Regions from separate parts of the Vibrio nomapromontoriensis genome, predicted to be linked through region 3. Evidence: predicted binding sites of a transcription regulator. Region 3 holds the regulator's gene; each other region holds the start of a gene.
What was found. The regulator CRP, encoded in region 3, controls carbon source genes, mostly activating them, when cyclic AMP is high. The targets are predictions, from matches to a motif close to TGTGANNNNNNTCACA.

Region 1: a site for CRP is predicted at 1,954-1,969, ahead of cdd (cytidine deaminase). Genes of this name have one in related genera too.
Region 2: a site for CRP is predicted at 1,790-1,805, ahead of mlc (sugar metabolism global transcriptional regulator Mlc). Genes of this name have one in related genera too.
Region 4: a site for CRP is predicted at 1,886-1,901, ahead of rppH (RNA pyrophosphohydrolase). Genes of this name have one in related genera too.

Annotation. Positions count from the first base shown of each region.
Region 1 is NZ_JAKJSS010000007.1:76,197-80,128, reverse strand. It holds gene purT (formate-dependent phosphoribosylglycinamide formyltransferase) at 1-749, opposite strand, end outside; gene cdd (cytidine deaminase) at 954-1,841, opposite strand; gene L4D05_RS04430 (CidB/LrgB family autolysis modulator) at 2,028-2,711, opposite strand; gene L4D05_RS04425 (CidA/LrgA family protein) at 2,711-3,076, opposite strand; gene sbcB (exodeoxyribonuclease I) at 3,217-3,932, opposite strand, start outside.
Region 2 is NZ_JAKJSS010000007.1:640,335-644,266, reverse strand. It holds gene L4D05_RS07015 (outer membrane protein) at 1-177, opposite strand, end outside; gene cydH (cytochrome bd-I oxidase subunit CydH) at 347-439, shown strand; gene L4D05_RS07005 (patatin-like phospholipase family protein) at 447-1,610, shown strand; gene mlc (sugar metabolism global transcriptional regulator Mlc) at 1,881-3,098, shown strand; gene L4D05_RS06995 (chemotaxis protein CheV) at 3,252-3,932, shown strand, end outside.
Region 3 is NZ_JAKJSS010000017.1:105,016-108,947, reverse strand. It holds gene L4D05_RS20395 (YheU family protein) at 1-187, shown strand, start outside; gene L4D05_RS20390 (phosphoribulokinase) at 423-1,292, shown strand; gene crp (cAMP-activated global transcriptional regulator CRP) at 1,537-2,169, shown strand; gene L4D05_RS20380 (DUF1338 domain-containing protein) at 2,238-3,029, opposite strand; gene astD (succinylglutamate-semialdehyde dehydrogenase) at 3,040-3,932, opposite strand, start outside.
Region 4 is NZ_JAKJSS010000015.1:118,913-122,844, forward strand. It holds gene L4D05_RS19035 (NADP(H)-dependent aldo-keto reductase) at 1-294, opposite strand, end outside; gene L4D05_RS19040 (DUF6482 family protein) at 458-766, shown strand; gene mutH (DNA mismatch repair endonuclease MutH) at 758-1,432, opposite strand; gene rppH (RNA pyrophosphohydrolase) at 2,052-2,570, shown strand; gene ptsP (phosphoenolpyruvate--protein phosphotransferase) at 2,573-3,932, shown strand, end outside.

The DNA of each region.
Region 1 (3,932 bases), on a different contig from region 3:
TCAGCACTGTATTCAGCGGCTTTCTTCGCATTTTCTGACATGACTTGAGGCTGCCAAGATTCTCTGTAGTCGCCATCTTCTTGGCGGTGTCCGATTGGTGCGCAGAAGTACACGCCATCGACAGCTCGAACAGTCAGTAGTGTGATTTCGTAATCAAAATCTATAAAGCCCTCAACAATGACACGTCCAGCCCCCGTACGACCGCCTTCTTGAGCGTATTTCCACGCGTTATCAATATCTTCTTTAGTTTTGATAACACTTTGTCCTTTACCCGATGAGCTCATTACAGGTTTTACGACACATGGTATGCCAACAAATTCAACGGCACTGACGAAATCGTCGTAGTTATCTGCAAAGCGATAAGGCGAAGTGTTTAAACCTAGCTCTTCCGCGGCAAGGCGACGGATCCCCTCACGATTCATTGTCAGCTTAGTCGCGTTAGCGGTTGGAACGACGTTTAGGCCTTGTTTTTCTAACTCAACGAGCTTATCTGTCGCAATCGCTTCAATCTCGGGTACGACGTAGTCTGGTTGTTCTTTCTGAATCAGAGCCTCTAGTGCATCACCATCAAGCATGTCTAGTACGTAGCTACGGTGAGCAACCTGCATGGCTGGCGCATCTGGGTATCGATCGCAAGCGATGACTTCTAAGCCTAAACGTTGGCATTCGATGGCGACTTCTTTACCAAGCTCACCGGAGCCTAGCAATAACACACGGGTAGCACTTTCACGAGTTGCGGTACCAAACATATAAAATCCTTGCACATTCTTCAGGAAAATTTGGGTGAATCATACTGGATTTTACAAGGAAAGCAAACGTTTGCGCTGGTGTTTTTATTGGTGGAAGTAAGGAGGGTTTATTCGTAGAGATGTAGGGGTGTCCGCGGCTGAAGCCATGGACACCAATAGAGGAGCAAATACTAGGTTACTGAATATTTATTGATAAACACAAACTTAAATCGTCGCGTACTCAATTTGAATATCAGGGTTAATAGCCTCTAATGTGGCTTGAGTATCAGCAAGGTGGCTAATTTTACCGTTGGCGAGCTCTACTAACGCAGCGGTTTTAATGTCATTGATTGATTTACCTGCCAACAACAGTTGTCCAAGTGCAACTTGTAGCGGTGGTAGACTAGGGTTGAAAGCTGCATTTTCAGCATAGGCACCTTGAAAAGTGCTGCCACCGTTCAGCTCAACTGAGACACCGCTAAGGTTACTCGTATAAGGGGCGTGGCTACGATTCAGTGCAACCAGCGCTTTTTCCATTAGGGTGCTGACGTTATCAATAGAATTATTGTGTTTAACTGGTGTCATCAATCCTTCAGTGATCCCGAGATCTTTAGGGCCAAACGATTCAGGTAGGTATTCTTGTAATGTCTTTGCGTCACGTTCAGGCAATTGGATAACAAGATCTTGAGCGGTGGTAAGCTCGTTCATAAACTGACGACAGTGACCGCAAGGACTGAAGTTAATGGTAATGTCTTTTACGCCGGTCTCGCCTTTCATCCATGCGTGGCTGATTGCGGACTGTTCGGCATGAACAGTCTGGCCAAGTTGCGCGCCAAGAAACTCCATATTTGCACCAAAATAGAGTTTGCCTGATAACCCTCTCACGATAGCTCCAACATAAAAGTCGGAAATAGGTGCGTATGAGTACGCAGCTGCGAAAGGCAGCAATGCAACGCGTAATTCGTTATCGGCGAGCCCAGACACAGATAATAACGCCTCGAACTGTGCTGGAGTTAATGTAGCGTCGAAATTTTCGTGAGTGACGATAGGCTTTAGGTATCGACTAATAGCTTCTGGTGCTTCGGCTAACACTGAATCGAAACGATCCGTCATGCTTGTTCCTCTAATTTGGCTAATGTGTTTTTATTCATTCTATGTAACTTAGTGAAAAAATAGAGTGATGAAGATCACTCTATTTGATGTAACGATGGTTAACATTTCACAATTAGAGTGATGTCACACCATTGTTGCACTGAGGTTTACGATTTGAGCAACGGACATCTCGTCGATGAGCTGGCTTCACATTAATTGCCCTAGCCAAAGCGAAAATGCAAAAAATGAAGGTGCGAGCACTGAGGTTATGACACCGCAAATAACCAAAGCGAGAGAGCTGAATGCAGCATCTTTTGAATCTTTCTCTGCGCAAGTTGCGGTTCCTAATGCGTGAGAGACGGTTCCCATTGTTAACCCTTTGGCAATAGGGTGAGTCACACCGAGTAATTGATAGAGTGGGTAAGCTAAGATGGCACCAAATAGTCCAACGAGTAAGACGAGGATAGCAGCAATAGCCGGTTCTCCACCTAAATGGCTGGACACTTCCATCGCGATTGGGGTGGTGACAGATTTACCCAACAAGCTTGCGACTAATGTCATGTCAGCACCTAGCCACACTGCGATTAGCGAGGCGGTGAACATTGACCCAATACTACCAACGCTGCAGGCTAGAAGAATAATGCGCCAATTGGCTCGAATCTGAGGTATTTGTTCATACAGTGGATAGGCAAGGGCGACAACCGCGGGTTGCAGAAGAAAGCTTATCCATTCGTTGTCTTGATAATAAGTGTCAAATGGTACGTTGAAAGCAAGCAGTACCGGAATCAATATGACGATGCTAATAAGTAGCGGGTTGAACAATGGGTTCTTTACTTTCTGAGCGATAAAGCGAGCGAAAAAGAACACAATAATGGTCGCAAAAATCCACATTATTTATTCCCCTTCTTTAGAAAACGGTCAAGGAAGACAGAGAGCCCAATGAGGACGATCATCGTGCCACCAATTGCGCTGGCTAATATAGGCAATGCGTTGTTAATTAAGGTGTCGAAGTGGTTCATCAATCCGACACTGACGGGCACAAAAAGCAAAATCATATAGCGAATAAATGCATGGGCACCAGGCTGTACGACTTTGACTGGAATAACCCCGGCAGCCATCAGTATAAATAGTAATAACATGCCAAAGACGCTACCTGGGATAGACACATTGAGCAGGGTTTGAATGGTGTTTCCCGCGAACAGTGCAGCAAAAATCACAGTGAATGACAAAATATAATGAAGCGCAGTTTTGATCATGGCACCCTCATTTCGGTTTGGAACTAGTGACAGGTCAGTACTAGTTATCAGTAAAGTTAGTGATTGAATGACGTGCAGTCATAGATAATTCACGTATGGATGCGCTATGAAAGCCTCCATATGTGACGGTTGGGCAAGTTCTACGAGACTAGCTTTTCAACATAGCGGTAGACGGATTTCAATACCGTCATTTTTTGCTCGTCAGATTCGTTGTCTAGTACCAGATTTTCAAGACCAAGCATGTAGTCTTCAATTCGGTTTTCAAATTGTTCTCTACAATGGTTTGCCCACTTCAATTGTTCATGTTCGTCGAGTGTCCAAGGATAGTGGCGAGCACGATATCTGAAAAGTAACGGCTCAATTCTTGAATCACTAAATGAGATGTCTAGCGCCGCCAGATTATTCGGTTCGGTTTCTAGAATAATATCCATTGCCGCGCGATCAGATGGAGAGAAGAACGCACTATAGAGTTGAGTATCTACATCGTTGTCGTTATCAAACTCACGTTCGATGTTGTATAGCCCGATAAGTTTTTCACGAATTTCAGGGTTCTGCTTAAGACGTGAGAGATTGGTAAGACATTGCTGGCGGTCTATTCCAATGATTTCAGCGTTTTCAGCGGTGAGTGTTTTGGCTGGAGCCAAAATTGGGCATTTATTTAAGTGAATCAGCTTCAGTGGCACGGGTAGCTCATTCGGCGCTAAGTCTTCGCGTTTGGTGTAGAGTCGAGCATGTAATTCTTCAACCGATAAATCCAAAATAGGTTGAGGGTCTTTCGCAAGGTCAGCAACAATGACCGCATTTTGGTTAGTCGGATGCCAAGCAATAGGCACTACCCAACTGGTATATTGACATT
Region 2 (3,932 bases), on a different contig from region 3:
CGCAAGTGCCAGATTGCTTGAAGGAGAAATGTCATAGGTTTTATTGTCACCATCAACGGCAGTCCCTCCAATGCTATAGCCAATGAACGGCGTAACGATGACGTTGGCGAAAGAGAGTGAAGGCGTGGCAATTAAAACAAAGAAAGTGGCGATGATCTGGCTAATAAACTTAGTCATAAGGCTTCTCCTTCATTGAGCTGATGGTGTTTGTGTCATTAGCGTAATTGACCAGTTTGTACTAACGTTTAAACATAGTGTGACAGTAACATCATAATTTTGAAGTCGTTATTTCCGTATTGGTATACTGTGTCACAATAGTAAACACAATGTTACATTTGGAGGTTGTATGGACTTTAATTTAAAAATGGCGCTTAGTATTACTACAATAGCATTTTCTATCATTCTTGCTTTTGGCTTCACTGCAATTTTGGCCGCTTAGCTACGTTATGGCAAATACAGGTGTGGTAACGGACTCCCATGCTGCTATTGATCCTAAACGCTTTAGACAGTACGTAGGAGGTAAGACTGCGCTAATTGCACAAGGAGGAGGACAGCGTAGTATTTTTACCTCTGGTGTTCTTGATTCTTTTCTACTTTCTAACTTTGACCCTTTTGATGAGTTTTATGGTACCTCGGCAGGGGCGCTTAACCTGTGTGCGTATTTGGCGCGTCAACCTGGTTTGGGGCGAGCATTTCTGCTGGATTTAACTACGGATCCACAATTTTTTAATGTCTTCAGTTTTATCCGTAAGAAGCAGTCACTGAATCTCAAGTGGGCGTTGGATAAATTATATGATTATCCTTATAAGCTTGATATTGATATGGGGCGGCGTTCCATGGGGCATCGGCGAGCTTTTGCGGCTGTGACGGACACTTTAACTCTGAAAGATCACTATTTACCCATGCTACAAGATGATTGGTATTGGGTAATGATGGCGACAAGTGCCATACCAAATTTGTTTGATGGTTCGGTGTCGGTGCATGGACGTGAGTACATTGATGGAGGGGTCTCTGCATCGATTCCGGTTCAGGAGGCATGGCGACAAGAAAATCGTATGATGGTGGTGATTCGTACCGAGGAACAACTCACACAGGAAGAGCCCATCGTATCAGATCAGCCGCAGGTGACTGAGCCGCCAACGTGGTTTCGTGAGTCACTAAATAGTGTTCAACTACAATGGCAAGACAAGTTAGAACAATGGTCTAAGGACTGGAACGGATTCTTTGACCTCCAGCTAAGTAAAGCCGAAGCCCAGAAACATTCTCAGCACCTTAATATGATTAATGGTGGTCGCTGGCTATTTGGTGGCGCTGATATCTATCGCCTTAGTCATGTGTTTGGTGAGAAATTCGATGCTGGTCTTGCGGATATGCTAATGGTGCATTATCAGACTTATTCGTTGACGAGCACCTTTTTATCCTTGCCTCCGGATGACTGTTTCATTATGCAAATAGCGCCAAGCAGAGCGTTGAAAACATCATCGTTGATGAGTAAAAAAGATGACATTTTGCATGATTACCAATTAGGTCTAGAAGCTGGATTTCAGTTTATAGAACACTATCAAAGCCTAGTGACAAAGCCGCAAAACTCAAACCGATTCTTTATCTAAAAAGTCAAAAAACACTGTATCGAAGAGCGCTGAAAATCACTTATTTCTCGTGGATTAATAAGTGCATTTTTAGTAATGCTTTTGGTGTGTTTTTCTTGTGCTGGTGTAATATTCTTTCATTGTTTTAGGCGCAGTTTTGATGAGTAACATGACCTGCACCCCAAACTTTGCCCTATATGCGTGATGTTTGTCACGGCGATTCACCAAACTGCTTCACAATTACTTCGCAAAGTAAAAAAATTGCTAGGTTGTTGTTTTTTGGAGTGCAAGATGTACATGGCTCAACCTGGGCATATCGACCATATCAAGCAGGTCAATGCTGGTCGTGTGTATAAATTAATAGACCAATTTGGGCCTATATCGCGCATCGATTTGTCGAAATTAAGTGGCTTAGCGCCAGCGAGTATTACGAAGATCACGCGAGAACTTATCGCTGCACACCTTATTCATGAAACGGCGGTTCAGGAAGCGATCAGTCGTGGTCGTCCTGCTGTTGGTTTACAAACGAATAATCAAGGATGGCAATTCTTATCGATGCGTCTGGGGCGAGGATATTTAACCATCGCGCTTCATGAGCTTGGTGGGGATGTCCTCATTGATACTAAAATTGAGATTCATGAAGTTGATCAAGATGACGTTATTGCTCGCCTCTTATATGAAATCGAAGAATTTTTTGAAACCTACACCAACGAGCTAGACCGTGTCACCAGTATCGCGCTAACACTGCCTGGTTTAGTCAATACCGATCAGGGTATTGTGCTGCAAATGCCGCATTACAACGTGGCTAACTTCCCGATTGGTGCGGAAATATTTAACGCAACTGGCCTCCCGGTATTTGTCGCGAATGACACCCGTGCATGGGCGCTGGCTGAGAATTTATTTGGTCATTCTCAAGATTGTGATAATTCGGTTCTGATTTCCATTCACCATGGCTTAGGGGCGGGCATTATTCTTGATGGACGCGTGCTACAAGGCCGCCATGGTAACATTGGTGAGCTCGGGCATATTCAGATCGATCGTAACGGATTGGATTGCCACTGTGGCAACAAAGGCTGTTTGGAAACCGTTGCGAGTTCGCAGGCTATTCGACGAGAAGTATCCCAACGCATAGCAAATGGTGAGACGTCAGTATTGGCTGAGCAAGAAGAAATTAGTGTTGAGGCTATTTGTGAGGCCGCCGCCAATGGCGATCCACTTGCTGTGAATGTTATCGAAAAACTAGGGGACAACCTCGGTTCTGCTATCGCGATAGTCATTAACCTCTTTAACCCTGAAAAAGTGTTAATTGGCGGGGTTATTAATCAGGCAAAAGATATTTTATACCCAGCAATTCAACGCTGTATAGAGCAGCAAAGCCTACCCGTTTATACTCAAGATCTTAAATTAGTAGAGTCTCGGTTTTATAAGCAAGCAACGATGCCCGGTGCGGCATTGGTGAAGCAAGCGTTGTATGATGGTGTATTACTCATGAAAGTCATCGAAGGCTAGTCATCGACATTTCTACCGTGTGTATCGAATTTCACTGTGCGTAGGGTGTTTGTTGAGAGTCATAGTTTTGGATGTTTTGTCGCAAAACTTCTTGTCCAAGATGTTGATTACATGAGATAAGGACTCTAGTAACTGTTTTTCCAAGGAAATCTCATGTCGAGCGTATTAAGTTCAGTTGATCAAAGAACGCAGCTGGTGGGTGAAAACCGCCTAGAGCTGCTGATGTTTAACTTAAATAGCCGTCAGACGTTTGCTATTAACGTATTTAAAGTTAAGGAAGTGCTAAAGCTTCCCCCTCTTACTCAACTTCCCGGCTCGCACCCTAGTATTTGTGGCATAGCGTCACTTAGAGGCGTTTCTGTTCCTGTTATTGATTTAAGACGAGCGGTAGGGTTTCCTAGACCCGCAGAGGGCGGAGATCACAACCTAATTATCACCGAATACAATCGTACGGTGCAGGGCTTTTTAGTGGGCGAAGTGAAGAACATCGTTAATACCACATGGACAGAGATTCAGCCTCCTCCAAGAACGGTCGGTCGGGCGAATTATCTCACTGCGATCACTAAGGTAGAGGAAGGAGAACATGTCCATTTAGTTGAAATTATTGATGTTGAGAAAGTACTCGCCGAGATCATTGATTATGACGTTTCTATTTCAGAAGAAACGCTAGACACTGCGTTACTTCCTCATTTAGCTGGTAAAAAAATCTTAATAGTAGATGACTCTTCTACCGCCAGAAATCAAGTTAAGGGTACTTTGGAGCAATTGGGTGTAGAAATTATCGAATGCTTCGATGGTGCTATGGCATTAAGGCTATTGAAGCAATGGTGTGAT
Region 3 (3,932 bases):
GCCTGAAACATTGGATAATCTGATCCAAGAATTTGTGTTGCGAGAGGGAACAGATTACGGTGAAAGCGAATTCAGTCTAGCCGACAAACTTGCACACGTCAGAGGCCAACTCGAGTCAGGCGAAGCCGTCATTGTTTTCTCTGAACTGCATGAAACGGTCGACATCAAATTGCGTCACTCGCTGTAAATGTCCCGCCTTTGGACACGCGTCGCGTAATGAAGTGCTATAGTAAGCCTCTCATTATTTGAAAATGCCACGTCGACGATAGCGATGTCCATTGGCGCTAACATCGCGGCACCATGGTTTAAGCTCGAAAGTTTAAGATCTAAGATTTAAGCTTTAAGACTCGGCATCAGTTTCACGATAACTCTCTCCCACACACAGGAAGAGACAATAACTAGAAAATTACACAGGAAGTGTTATGTCAGCCAAACACCCGATTATCGCGGTGACAGGCTCCTCAGGAGCCGGTACCACAACAACGTCAGAAGCGTTCCGCAAGATGTTCAATATGATGAGCATCAAACCTGCTTTCATTGAAGGTGATAGCTTTCACCGCTTTACGCGTCCAGAAATGGACGTAGAGATCCGTAAAGCGAAAGAACAAGGAAAGCACATCAGTTATTTTGGCCCCCAAGCGAATGACTTTCCTGCACTCGAAACCTTCTTTAAAAACTACGGGCAAAACGGAGTGGGTCAATTTAGACGTTACCTGCATACGTTTGATGAAGCGGTCCCTTACAATCAAATGCCCGGGACTTTTACGCCTTGGCAGGATTTACCAGAAAACTCCGATGTTTTATTTTATGAAGGTTTGCATGGCGGCGTCGTTGATGGTGCAATCAATGCCGCTCAGCATGTTGATCTACTGATTGGCATGGTACCTATCGTCAACCTTGAGTGGATTCAAAAGTTCGTACGCGATACGCGTGACAGAGGTCACTCTCGCGAAGCGGTGACCGACTCAATCGTACGTTCAATGGATGACTACCTAAGCTACATTACCCCGCAGTTTTCGCGCACTCATATCAACTTTCAGCGCGTACCGACTGTCGACACCTCAAACCCACTCAATGCCAAAGGAATCCCAAGCCTTGATGAAAGTTTTGTGGTCATTCGCTTACGAGGGATAAAAAATGTCGACTATCCTTACCTGCTTGCCATGATAGATGGATCGTTTATGTCACGTCACAACACCATTGTCGTGCCTGGTGGAAAAATGAGCTTTGCGATGGAATTAATCGTCCGACCTATACTACAGCAGTTAATAGAAACAGGGAAAATAGGTTAGTTTTTTGCGCCTAAACTTAGATGATTTTTTATACCGTGATCATGTGCACAGTTTTGTATAGAAAAATGGTCTGATGACACGATTAAAATCAAGAAAGTCCGCGCAAAAAAGGATACTATTTCTTTGAAACAGAAGATCGCTTGCGCCATCTTCAAAGTGCTTTTATGCTAGTAAGTCCTAACACAATGGACTTGCTATTATATATGGAAAGCAGCAAGCATACCCTGCAGAGGAAGTAAGAAATATGGTTCTAGGTAAACCTCAAACCGACCCAACGCTAGAGTGGTTCCTTTCACATTGTCATATTCACAAGTACCCTTCAAAAAGCACGTTGATTCATGCGGGCGAGAAGGCAGAAACACTTTACTACATCGTAAAAGGTTCTGTTGCTGTACTTATTAAAGATGAAGAAGGCAAAGAGATGATCTTGTCTTACCTTAACCAAGGTGACTTCATCGGTGAACTAGGCCTATTTGAAGAAGACCAAGAACGTACAGCGTGGGTGCGAGCTAAATCACCTTGTGAAGTGGCTGAGATTTCATTTAAGAAATTCCGTCAACTTATCCAAGTTAACCCTGATATTCTCATGCGCTTATCTTCTCAGATGGCAAGTCGCCTACAAGTGACAAGCCAGAAAGTGGGTGACCTTGCGTTCCTTGACGTAACGGGTCGTATTGCTCAGACGCTACTTAACCTAGCGAAACAACCTGATGCAATGACTCACCCTGACGGCATGCAAATCAAGATTACTCGTCAAGAAATCGGCCAAATCGTTGGTTGTTCTCGTGAGACAGTAGGACGTATTCTTAAGATGCTGGAAGAGCAGAACCTTATTTCTGCTCACGGTAAGACTATTGTGGTCTACGGCACTCGTTAATCGACGCCTTTAGATACTCAAAAAGCCACCGCAAGGTGGCTTTTTTATTAGACGTTAACTCTGATAACCTATTGATGCGTGCTCTCAAAAATCTTATCGGCTGACGCTGCGACAAAGCCTTGATAATACTTGTTGTCGTTCATTTTGTAGCGCTTAGCAAATTCATAAAAACCACCAGGTATCTGCTGTTCCCCATCTGAAAATGATACGCCCACTTTGTCTGCCATCGTCGAAGATTGCTCAAGAAGGACCTCTGGCGATCCTTTCACTTCACCACCAGACTCATTGATATCAAAACCTGCTTGGCGCAAATAGTTATTGACCTCACTCACTTCTCCAAAACGATTAAGCTGATTCACACTAACAGTAAAGTGGTTGGCACCAAAACCATGTGCAGCAAGCCAAGAAGCATACTCACTCTCTTTGGCTAACGTTTGATAATCGTCATAACTGAGCGCCCACATACGTCCACCAAACAGAAAGTCTTCAGCGGCCAACTGCAAGTTATCTACTTGGCTAACGAGTTTTGCCACAATGGCTTGCAGCTCTGCTGAGCACTGTTCAACGCGAAGCTCACTAATAAACACTTTCGGCAATGACTCATCACTATGTTGTAGGTGAATCGCAGACAGTTTTTTCGCTGCAAAGTCATACTCACCCGCTTGTTGATAACCAAGCTTAAGAAACGGTTTTGCCAATATTTCAATGCCCACGGGCGAGAGATTAAAGGTACGCAACGCGATATGATCATTGATCAGTGCCTCCCCCTCTTTCAACAACGCCTGTACTTTTGCTGCTGAAGGACATAATCGCTGAGTGTAGTCTTGCCACAACTGCTCAAATAATTGTTCTGCCGTCATCTTTTGCTCCTTAAAGATCGAGACCTGGGCTTAATGTCGCAGGCAGCACTGTTTGCTCCCCTTCCATCGACGCCATCGGGTAAGCGCAGTAATCTGCCGCATAATAAGCGCTTGGTCGCAAGTTACCTGACGCACCCGGACCACCAAATGGTGCATCACCACTTGCTCCGGTTAGCTGACGGTTGCGATTCACAATACCTGCGCGAATATGGTCAACAAAATACAGCCACTCATCATCATTGGTTGAAATCAGGCCCGCCGATAAACCAAATCGAGTGTCATTAGCAAGCTCAACAGCTTGTGGTAGCGTTTCGTAACGCACAAGCTGCAATAATGGGCCGAAGTATTCTTCATCCGGTAACGTCGCTATTGCCGTGGCATCGATCAAACCTGGCGTCACAAACGCGGCCTGTAATTGTTTCGATTCCACTAAGCTCTTGCCACCTAGCGATTGCAGCGCCGCTTGTGCCTGAATAATATGCTGAGCAGCCTGCATGGAAATCTGCGGCCCCATGAAAGGCGCAGGCGTGGCGAATGGCTCATCAATCCGAATCTTGGCTATCGCGGCCACTAATGCGTCAACAAGTTGGTCACCTTTATCGCCAAACGGCACATACAAACGACGTGCACAGGTACAACGCTGTCCGGCACTAATATAAGCAGATTGGATAATAGTGTAGACCGTCGCATCAAGCTCACCATAAGCGTCACTCACAACCAACGGGTTGTTGCCGCCCATTTCCAAGGCCAACATTTTGTCAGGCTGACCGGCAAATTGACGATGTAATACGTGCCCAGTATTCGCGCTACCAGTAAACAACACCCCATCAATGCCTTTAGCGTCAGCCAAAGCAATGCCGGTTTCTTTACCGCCTTGCACAAGGTTAATCACACCATCTGGTA
Region 4 (3,932 bases), on a different contig from region 3:
TCTAATATAAGGAAGGGATCTTGGGCCTGCGACTTTAGTTGCAAGTATGACTTTTTGCCTTTTATCTGATTGTGATAACCAATCTCCGATGTAGCTTTCAGTTAGCCCCTGTGTTGTTGAGTTAGGTGGTACCGGGTACATTTCGGCGGTATCGATAAAGTTGACGCCGCGCTCTAGGGCAAAATCCAGTTGGTTGAATGCGTCTTTTTTTGTATTTTGTTCACCAAACGTCATTGTGCCCAAGGCGATTTTACTAACTTCAAGAGAGGAATGAGGGAGTGAATGATATTTCATTGAGCCTTCCTTGTTGCGATGGTTTTCTTTCACTATACCGCTTTTATCTAAAACTTCTGTTTAATTCCGACACTTCTGAATTTCTTTTACTAAACTGTAGTTTATTAATAAAGAATTAAAGCAATAAAGCATTGTCCACATGGATGACTAAAGGAGGTGGAATATGCAAAAACATCAGCTCGATCGGTGGTTACATGGGTATCATAAAGACAGCTATACCCCACCTAAACTCTTTGTAATTGGTTGTGCTGATATTTCACATTATTTATTAGCAGTGGAATATAAACATAAACTAGAACCGATTAAGGAAGATGATGAACCTATTCATTTTGAGTCCCTTGATTCAGTAAAAGAAGTGTTACAAAAACTGGGTGTTGAAAAGGCCTATCTTCGTTTACACAACGCCTATGATGAATGTGGTAGTGCAGGGGAAATGAATCGTTACTGCGATATCGAACTGAAACTACATTGAACGACTAAAGTAGGTCTCAAGAATGTAAGCCGTGAACTTGGCTCTTAGATAGAAACCACGTGGTAAGGTTTTGATAGGTTGACCGTTTACTCCATAAGCGCCAGTCGTTACGCGACTGTTAGCGGCTTTTGGTCGTATCTGCAAGATTTCACCATTGTGCGCAGTAAGTTGATTGATTTGACCTAGCGTGATGTGTTCCATCAACTCTTCCCAATCATTTTTTAGCATTAGTTCTTCTGCTGCTGACGGGCTCCAAATTAAAGGTGACCCTACTCGTCGCTCTGCGACCGGAATTTCTCTTTCACCCTCTACCGGCAACCAAAGCACGCGCGATAATTTATTACGAATGTGGCTGCGCTCCCATGTCAGTCCGTGCACACCAACAAGTGGGGCGACGCAGACAAATGTCGATTCTAATGGTGTTCCTGAATAACTAATCGGAATGCTTTTAAGCTCTATACCGATGTCGGGAAAATCTTGGGTTGGCTTACTCCCCGCTTTTGCGCCAAGGTGCCATTCCAACAATTGTCCAACCCAACCTTTATCTCGTTTTAGTGTTTCTGGGACGTGCATTTTCGCTTCTTGTGCGAGTTCACCAAATGTCAGGCCAGCAATGGCTCGGGCTCGGGCAAGTAATTCGGCTTCAGATGTTGGGGTTGCTTTCATAATAATGAATGTAATAAAGATGAATGACCCGTTTAGTTTACCATGGAGTATGGTGGCTGCCTGTACAAAAAAAGATCACAAGAGAGGCGGTTTGGATCTATGTATGAGTTATCCACAGCTTGATTTTTTATTTCTTTTATCTTTGATTGTCTGTATGAATAAACAGGTATACTGGTGAAACTAATGCTTGATTATTCGTGATTGATAAAATTGTTAGCTTACTGAGTGTGGATAAGCTTGCCTTTGGTCGATCTTTGACCGATCTAAGATCCTGCTTTGAAGTGCAGATCTATTTACGCTCTATATTTCTCCGTGCCTGTTTAATGCGTTGTTATTACTGGGTTTATTTTTTGGTGGTGATTTTTATCATGATGATGAGTAAGAAAACACTGATGAGTTAGAGTAGAAGATCAAAGATTCTTCACATGGTTATTCACAGAAAAGGTGAATAAATGTGGTCTAGGTCTCATTGTGATGTTGATAAGTAATGCAGTGAGCAAAACTTATCCATAGAAGTTCGATTAACTGGTAAATGTTCAAATTTACGGATGTCTACGTTTGCTCAACTTGGGGATATGTGGAAAAATCAAGGTAATGAAAATTTAATTGAGGTTGGCCAGTGATAGATGGCGATGGTTACCGACTAAATGTGGGTATTGTAATCTGTAACAACCATGGTCAGGTCTTCTGGGCTAAACGATACGGGCAACACTCATGGCAGTTTCCTCAGGGCGGTATTGACGAAGGTGAATCCCCTGAGCAGGCCATGTTCCGAGAATTATACGAAGAAGTCGGGTTAACAAAAGATGATGTAAAAATTGTCGGTGTTAGCCGCCATTGGCTAAGGTATAAGCTACCTAAACGATTGGTTCGTTGGGACTCGAAGCCTGTCTGTATTGGACAAAAACAGAAATGGTTCTTACTGCGTTTAGATTGTGATGAATCTAAGATTAATATGCAGCGCGGTAGCACCCCTGAGTTTGATGGTTGGCGTTGGGTAAGTTATTGGTATCCTGTTAGGCAAGTTGTCTCTTTTAAGCGTGATGTGTATCGTCGTGCGATGAAAGAATTTGCTTCTCTCGCAATGCCTTTTAAGGAACGTAAGTTTAAAGGCAAAAGAAAACACCGAAGAGGGTAAGTATGCTTTCGCAACTAAGGGAAATAGTTGAGCACGTATCTAAAGAAGATAATGTGCATGTGGCCCTCGAAATCTTAGTTAAACAGACTTGTGCAGCTATGCATACGGAATGCTGCACAATTTATCTGGCTAACGAGCAGCAACAGCGCTTAGAGCTTATGGCGACCCAAGGCCTAACGTTTCAAGGTGATACTATCCATATCAACTTTGACGAAGGTCTGGTAGGGCTAGTAAAGCGCACGGCTGAGCCGATCAATATCGCGCAAGCGGCCAAGCATTCCGCATTTAAATTTTTCCCTCAGCTAGGGGAAGATACCTACAATGCATTTCTAGGAACCCCTATCATTCACCGCAAGCAGGTGCTAGGGGTGCTTGTTATTCAACAAAAACAATCCCGTCAATTTAGTGAAACAGAAGAATCGTTTTTAGTAACACTTGCGGCGCAAGTTGCGGTACTTATTGCCCATGCCAAATCACAAGGGCTTGGTTTTTTTGACGATAATCAGCTAACGGTGGTTAAAGGAATTGCGGCTTCTTCAGGGGTTGCAATCGGTCCTATGTGGTGGGACAACACGCAGCCTGAGCTAAGTAACGTATTTCCAGCCTCTGCGTTAGATATAAATCGTGAACAAGAGCTGCTATCGCTTGCTATTGATAATGCCTTAGCAGATTTCAAGCGAATGCGTAAGAAGCTGGATCTTGAACTCAACAAAGATGCGTTAGCAATATTTGATCTCTTTACCCATTTGCTGAATGATCCCATGTTGCGAAAAGATCTGAAAATTCAGATAGCAAAGGGGGATAGAGCCGATTGGGCACTTCGCCAAGTGGTAGAGAGTTATGCGAACCGTTTTGCCAAAATGTCCGACATTTACCTTCGTGAGCGAGCACAAGATGTTCGAGAGCTCGGTCAGCGATTATTATTTTTCCTCCACAATTCTGAACAGCCAGTACACGAATTTTCTGAGCCGATAATTTTGGTTGTTAGAGAGCTAACCGCCTCTATTTTAGCGTCAGTACCCAAAGATAAGTTGCTTGCGGTCGTATCGCTTGAGGGTGCAGCGAACTCCCATGCGGCTATCTTATCTCGAGCAATGGGCATACCTGCGGTCATGGGCGTGAGTATTAACCCAGAGCTTTTAAGCGGCAAACTGTCAATTGTTGATGGTTATAGCGGTGAGATATTCCCGGATCCAAGCGCAGAGCTGTTAAGCGAATACCGTGAATTGGTGACGGAAGAGAGCGAGTTGTCTCGCATGGTTGAGCAGACGCTTGATTTGAGTGCGGCCACGAAAGATGGTCAACGCATTCAGGTGTTGCTCAACGCTGGATTAAGCGCCGATACCAGCATTTCATTGAACA